DNA from 3 places in the Janthinobacterium sp. SUN100 genome. Region 2 is predicted to be linked to each of the others. Evidence: predicted binding sites of a transcription regulator. Region 2 holds the regulator's gene; each other region holds the start of a gene.
The links. The regulator sigma-54, encoded in region 2, starts transcription at its own class of promoters, with help from an activator protein. The targets are predictions, from matches to a motif close to TGGCANGNAANCTGCTTT.

Region 1 (2,231 bases), on a different contig from region 2:
ACCGTCCAGCCCGATCTCGTGATCGGCGACTTCCGCCTGTCGCTGTCCGTCAGCGCGCGCCTGCAGCGCATTCCCTACCTTACCGTCAGCAATGCCTACTGGAGTCCGTACGTGCGCCAGCACTACACGGTGCCCAGCCTGCCCCTGACCAGCCTGCTGCCCATCTGGCTGGCAGCCCCCCTGTTCCGCCTGATCCGCCCGCTGGCCTTCGCCTCGCATGCCGTCCCCCTGAACCGCGTGCGCCGCCGCCATGGCTTGCCCTCGCTGGGCAGCGACCTGCGGCGCATCTATACGGATGCGGACCGCACCGTGTACGCGGATATTCCGCAACTGTTCCCGCCGCACGCCATGCCGTCCACGCACGACTACCTGGGCCCCATCATCTGGGCGCCGCCGCTCGACTTGCCGGATTGGTGGCAGCGCCCGGAACTGAGCAGTGGACGGCCCATCATCTACGTCACCCTGGGCAGTTCCGGCCAGGGGCAATTGCTGCCGCGCGTGCTGCACGCGCTGGCGCCCCTGCCCGTCACCGTATTGGCGGCCACGGCCGGCACCGGCCGCGTCGATGCCGTGCCGCCGAATGCCCACGTCGCGCCCTTCTTGCCGGGCGACGCGGCGGCCCGGCGCGCCAGCCTGGTGATCTGCAACGGCGGCAGCCCCACCAGCCAGCAGGCGCTGACGGCAGGCGTACCTATCATCGGCATCGCCGGCAACCTCGACCAATTCCTCAACATGCACGGCATCGCGGGGACCGGCGCCGGCCTGCTGCTGCGCGCCGACCGCTTCCAGGAAACTGCCCTGCGCCATGCCGCCACGCGCATGCTCGACGATGGCCGGGCCAGGCTGGCGGCGCGTCAGCTGGCCACGGCCATGCGCGACTATGTACCAGGGCAACGCTTGCTGCCCCATATGCACGCCCTGCTGGATCCTTCGCCGCAAGGCGGCCAGCCTTGACGGGCGGCGTCGGCTTTTCTTACAGAGAGTCCGGCAACACCTGCAGCACGTCAACAAAAGCACGCCAAGTCCTTGATTTCAAAAGAACCTCATGCGTTGGCATGGAAGTCGCTTAAGTCTGGCCATGAGCACCTGCAGACAGGACTCAGGCAACACTTCCAGACTCACTCAACCACGAGGTGAATACAATGAAACTCTCGAAACTGAAACTGCTTCCGGCCGCGGCCGCACTGGCCATGTTGTGCGCCGCCGGTAGCGCACAGGCGGGCGCCTATGGCTACGCCTACAACAACATCTTCGGCTTGCAGATCGTCGCCGCCACGGGCTCGATCACCGCCCTGAACAGCACCACGATCTCGCGCGCCACGGCCACCCTGAATGGCGTCAGCGTCATCAATGGCGGTCCCGGCCTGCTCGACTCGCCCCGCGCCGCCATCGGCGCCGTGACCAAAGGGGAAAACAATTTCACGCAACAGGGCGCCTCGGGCAACTACTCGCGCGGCGATGCGCAGATCGTCAGCACGCAGTTCCCCTCGTTCCCGCCCGGCTCCACCTCCACGCAGGCGGTAAACGTGGCCGAGGCCCACCTGGCCGGCCCAGCTGGCACGGCCGACGCGTCCGGCCGCAACGGCTCGACCACGGGCTTCTCCGTCAACTTCGTCGTCGGTTCGCCCACGGCAACGCTGAGCTTTGACTTCTTCTCCTCGCCATTCATGCAAGTCTTCCTGCAAAGCACAGTGGGACAACTGTCCACCGCGACGGCCAACCTGGTGATGACTATCACCATCACCAACTCGACCGGCGCGACCGTCTTCAACTGGACGCCCGATGGCGTCGTCGGCTCCGGCATCTTCGGTGGCACGGAGAACGCCGATGCGGCCAACCTGAACACCGGCCTGGCGACCAACTTCCTGACGCGCGGCAACCTGTTTACGTATAACCCCACCGGTTGCGGCACGCCTGGCGGCACCGGCGTGGGCACGACTTGCGGCGGCAACTTCAACGCCGTCAGCAATGCCCTCGCGGCCGGCAACTACACCTTGACCTTGAATGCGGTGGAGAGCGTGGACCTGGTCAAGCAGGCGCCGGAACCAGGCACCCTGGCGCTGCTGGGCCTGGGTCTGGCCGGCCTGGGCTATGCCAGCCGCCGCAAGGTTAGCGCCTGAACCAGGCAACAGGGGGATGCACAGGCGAGGGAGTTTCCTCGCCTTTTTCATGTGGCAAGCCTGTCGGTTTTCCTTACAGCCCAGCCGACCAGGAGATGAGGATTTTCATGA
Region 2 (2,231 bases):
AGAAGTGAAAGTGCGAATATTCTAATGCCTGCGCGGGGAACATTGCGTTCCGCTGGGCGCAAAAAAGGGCGCAATGTGCGCCCTTAATTGATCACAACTGCTGGAAGCGGGTGGCCTTAGACGGCGACGACGGCTTCTTCCTCGGAGTTGTCTGGCAGATGCTTGATCGCCTCTTTACCGTGCCCTTGCACTTTGGTTTTGTATTTCATCACTTGCCTATCGAGCTTGTCGATCAGCGTATCGATCGCGGCGTACAGGTCGTGCGCCAAGCTTTCCACATAGACAGTCTTGCCGCTCAAACGCAGGTTGACTTCAGCCTTTTGACGTTTTTCTTTCTCTTTGAGGTTATCCACGGTCAGAATCACGGCGATATCGATGACTTGATCGAAATGACGTTTCACGCGCTCCAGCTTCGTTTGTACGTATTCACGGATGGCTGGTGTCACTTCGAGATGATGTCCGCTGATGGTGAGATTCATACACACTCCTAAAGATGATCGGGTTCGTGCGGTCCATCCTATCCGGCCCGCAGAGGAACCGAAAAAAACTTACAAACACTTACGCAGGCTCACTGGCGGAATTTTTAATGCTTCCCGGTATTTGGCAACAGTACGTCGCGCAATCACCATGCCTTGTTCCCCCAGCATGTCCGCAATCTTACTGTCGGATAAAGGATTTTTAGGGTCTTCTGCTCCTGTCAGTTGCACGATCAATGCCCGTATCGCCGTCGATGACGCTTCGCCCCCCGCTTCGGTGGCGACGTGGCTACCAAAGAAATATTTCAACTCGAACATGCCGTGCGGGGTCAGCATGTACTTTTGAGTTGTTACCCGCGAGATAGTACTCTCGTGTAAACCCAGTGTATCAGCTATTTCACGGAGCACAAGGGGGCGCATGGCAACGGCCCCATGCGAGAAAAAGTTCTTTTGTCTTTCTACTATCGCCTGTGCCACGCGCAGGATCGTGTCGAAGCGCTGGCGCATGTTCTTGATCAGCCACTTGGCCTCCTGCAACTGTGCGCCCATGGCGCCCTCCCCCTTGCCTTGCTTGAGCAAGTTGGCGTACATGGCGTTGACGCGCAGGCGCGGCATGACGTCGTTGTTCAGGGTCACTTGCCAGCCATTGCGCGCGCGCTTGACGACGACGTCGGGCACCACGTAATCGGACACGTCCGAGGCGAACACGGCGCCCGGATGCGGATTGCACTGGCGAATCACCGTCTGCGCTTCGCGCAAGTCTTCATCGTCGCAATCGAGGGCTTTTTTCAGCTTGTTGAAATCGCGCTGGGCAAACCAGGCCAGGTGCTTTTCCACGATGACGAGGGCCATGCGCCGCGTCACCATGGCGATGTGTGGCAAGCGCTTGATTTGCAGGGCCAGGCATTCGGACGCGTTGCGCGCGCCCACGCCCGGCGGATCGAAACTTTGCAGCAGCGACAAGGCCGTGCGCATCTCGTCGGCGTCGATTTCCAGCTCTTCCGGCAGGCGCGCCAGGATGTCGTCGAGCGACTCTTCCAGGTAGCCATTGTCGTCGAGCGCGTCGATGATCAGCTCGACCAGTGCGCGGTCGCGCAATTCGAGCACCGTCACGCGCATCTGCTCCATCAGGTGTTCGCGCAGGGTGCAGTGATGGGCCTCCAATTGCGGACGCGAATCGTCGTCGTCGGGCGCCTTGCCCCGGCTCGCCTCACTCCAGTCGCTGTCGCCGCCATCCGCGGCGGCCGGGCTGTCGCCCCCCTCGCCGTCAAACGCTTCCGCTTCGGCCGGCGCTGCGGGCGCCTCCTGGCCTGGCGGCTGGGGCGGCGCTTCGGCCGGTGCGGCCGTGGAGCTCAAGGCCCCGTCGGACAGCAGGCGCAGCGAACGGTCGAGCGGATCATCGAGGCGTTCGAGCAAGGGATTGTCCGTCAGCAATTGCTCGAGTTCCTGGTGCAATTCCAGGGTAGACAATTGCAACAGGCGTATCGATTGCTGCAACTGCGGCGTCAGTGCCAGGTGCTGCGAAGTGCGCAGCTGCAATGATTGTTTCATTGGCTTACATGCGGAAGTGTTCGCCCAGATAGACCCGGCGTACCGACTCGTTCGCAATGATGTCGTCGGGGCGTCCCGACGCCAGCACCGAGCCCTGGTTGATGATGTAGGCGCGGTCGCAAATACCCAGCGTCTCACGCACATTATGATCGGTAATCAGCACGCCGATATTGCGCTCCTTCAAGAAACGCACAATGCGCTGGA
Region 3 (2,231 bases), on a different contig from region 2:
TGAGTACACGGAGTCTTCCGCAAATGCCGTGCCAGCTCGCCATCCCACTACAAACTTAGCCGGTTTTACCCCCGTTGCAAGGGCGTGGCGTCAATCCCGGCCCGCTTTTCAGCGCATGCCCCGGACTTGGGTGGGGGCGTGGCTCTGTTTGCGTTTTGAACAAGGTGGCAGCATCCTGTTCCAATCCGGGCCAGCCCTGCTGTGCCGCCACGCCGCCGCTGCACAATGGAACAGGTGTACCAGACTGGAACACCTGCGCCTGTGCCATGAAGGAATCAACGAATCACCACGCCCCATGGCAATTCACCCACGGCAATATCGGCCACCTTGCGCGCGCTGGCCGTGTCGATGACGGACACGCTGTTCGAGCGGCCATTGGCCACGTACAGCTTGGCGCCGTCGGCCGTGATGGCCATGTTCCACGGGCGCTTGCCGACGCCAATCGTGGCCGTGACCTGATTGCTGGCCGTGTCGATCACCATCACCGTACCGTCGATACCGTTCGAGACATACACTTGCTTGCCGCCGGGATGGACGGCGATGCCATTCGCATTCTTGCCCGCTGGAATGGTGGCAATCGCCTTGCGCGCGGCCATGTCGATCACGTAGACGGCATTGACCAGTTCGCACGCCACGTAGGCGCGGCCCGAGTCCGGGCTGAAACCGATGCCGCGCGGCCGCAATCCCACGGCGATGGAAGCGACCTGCCGGCGTTGCGCCACATCAATGACATCGACTTGCTCCGCCTCTTCCGCGCTGACCAGCAGCCAGCGCCCGTCCGGGCTGAAGACGGCGTGTTCCGGATTGCGTCCCTGCACCTTGATATCGGCGAGCAAGGTACCTGTCTGGCCATCGAGCAAGGCCACACTATTGTTTTCCTCGACGGCCACGGCCACGTGACTACCGTCTTGCGAGGCGCTGACGCCTTCGGGCGACTTGCCCAGCGCCACCGTGCGCACGGGTGCGCCGCCAGCGTTGTCGATCAGCAGCAAGGCGCTGCTGGCCGCATCCGTGACAAACAATTGCCGCCCGGCGGGGTCGGCGGCGATGCCGCGCGGACGCTTGCCTGCGGCGATCTGGCGCACCACCTGGTCGGTCGCCGTGTCGATCACGCTCAAGGTGCCCGACTTTTCATTGGGAACATAGGCAAAAGGAGCGGCCTGGACAGCGGTACTGGCGAGCGCCGACAGCAGCCAGCACACCTGGCGCAAGCGCAAGAAGAAGTTGGGCATAATCACCTTTTCAATGGCAAAACGAGGGAAAAGCGCGCGGTAGCGGCGCCTCTGACAATTACCGTATGCAAACGCCGTGCCACTGACACGCGTATAATTTCAGCCCACCAATGGAGACATGGCAGGCATATTGCTTGATACACCTACGCAGACCTGTACCGCGCACGCGATCAAGCAGGCTTTTATTCACATTGGAGAATCCGCATGCAGCATCGTTTCCGCCTGAACACCATCGCCAGCCTGTTTGTCGCCGGCAGCGCCACCCTCGCCCCCCATGTCTTTGCCGCCGAGGCAGCTGCCCCGGCCAACGGGCAATTCATGGATACGGTGGTCGTCAGCGGCAACCGCATCGCCCACCCCAGCCAGGAAGTGCCGGCCTCGATCGACGTGGTCGACAGCGCCCGCATCCAGGATGGCCAAATCCGCGTCAACGCGTCGGAAGCGCTGGCCGCCGTGCCGGGCCTGGTCGTGCAAAACCGCCAGAACTACGCACAAGACTTGCAAATCTCGTCGCGCGGCTTCGGCGCCCGCTCGGCCTTCGGCGTGCGCGGCGTCAAGCTGATCAGCGATGGCATTCCCGCCAGCATGCCCGATGGCCAGGGCCAGGCCGCCACTTTCAATCTCGATACGGCCGAGCGTATCGAAGTGCTGCGCGGACCGTTTTCTGCCATCTACGGCAACCATTCGGGCGGCGTGATCCAGCTGTTTTCCAAGGATGGACAAAATCCCCCTTCCGTCGAGCTGAATGTGACGGGCGGCAGCTACGGCACCAGCAAGGTAGACTTGACGGCGCAGGGCCAGGCGGGCGGCATCGGCTACGTGCTCGACGGCTCGCGCTTCCGCACGGACGGTTTCCGCGACCACAGCGCCGCCACGCGCGAACAAGCGTTCGGCAAGATCACCGTCAAGCCCACCGCGGACAGCAAGCTGACCATCGTCGCCAACAGCTTGCACCAAGGCAACACGCAAGATCCCCTGGGCGCCACCTGGCCCACGTTT

Region 1: O0881_RS07265 (EDSAP-1 family PEP-CTERM protein) is a predicted target of sigma-54. The motif match lies at 1,052-1,069, and genes of this name have one in related genera.
Region 3: O0881_RS29080 (beta-propeller fold lactonase family protein) is a predicted target of sigma-54. The motif match lies at 1,297-1,314, and genes of this name have one in related genera.

The regions. Positions count from the first base shown of each region.
Region 1 is NZ_JAPUBU010000001.1:1,655,804-1,658,034, forward strand. Features, by position in the region: gene O0881_RS07260 (glycosyltransferase) at 1-954, shown strand, start outside; gene O0881_RS07265 (EDSAP-1 family PEP-CTERM protein) at 1,143-2,120, shown strand; gene O0881_RS07270 (EDSAP-1 family PEP-CTERM protein) at 2,228-2,231, shown strand, end outside.
Region 2 is NZ_JAPUBU010000003.1:190,839-193,069, forward strand. Features, by position in the region: gene raiA (ribosome-associated translation inhibitor RaiA) at 117-479, opposite strand; gene O0881_RS17355 (RNA polymerase factor sigma-54) at 549-2,027, opposite strand; gene lptB (LPS export ABC transporter ATP-binding protein) at 2,032-2,231, opposite strand, start outside.
Region 3 is NZ_JAPUBU010000009.1:9,002-11,232, reverse strand. Features, by position in the region: gene O0881_RS29080 (beta-propeller fold lactonase family protein) at 276-1,232, opposite strand; gene O0881_RS29075 (TonB-dependent receptor) at 1,437-2,231, shown strand, end outside.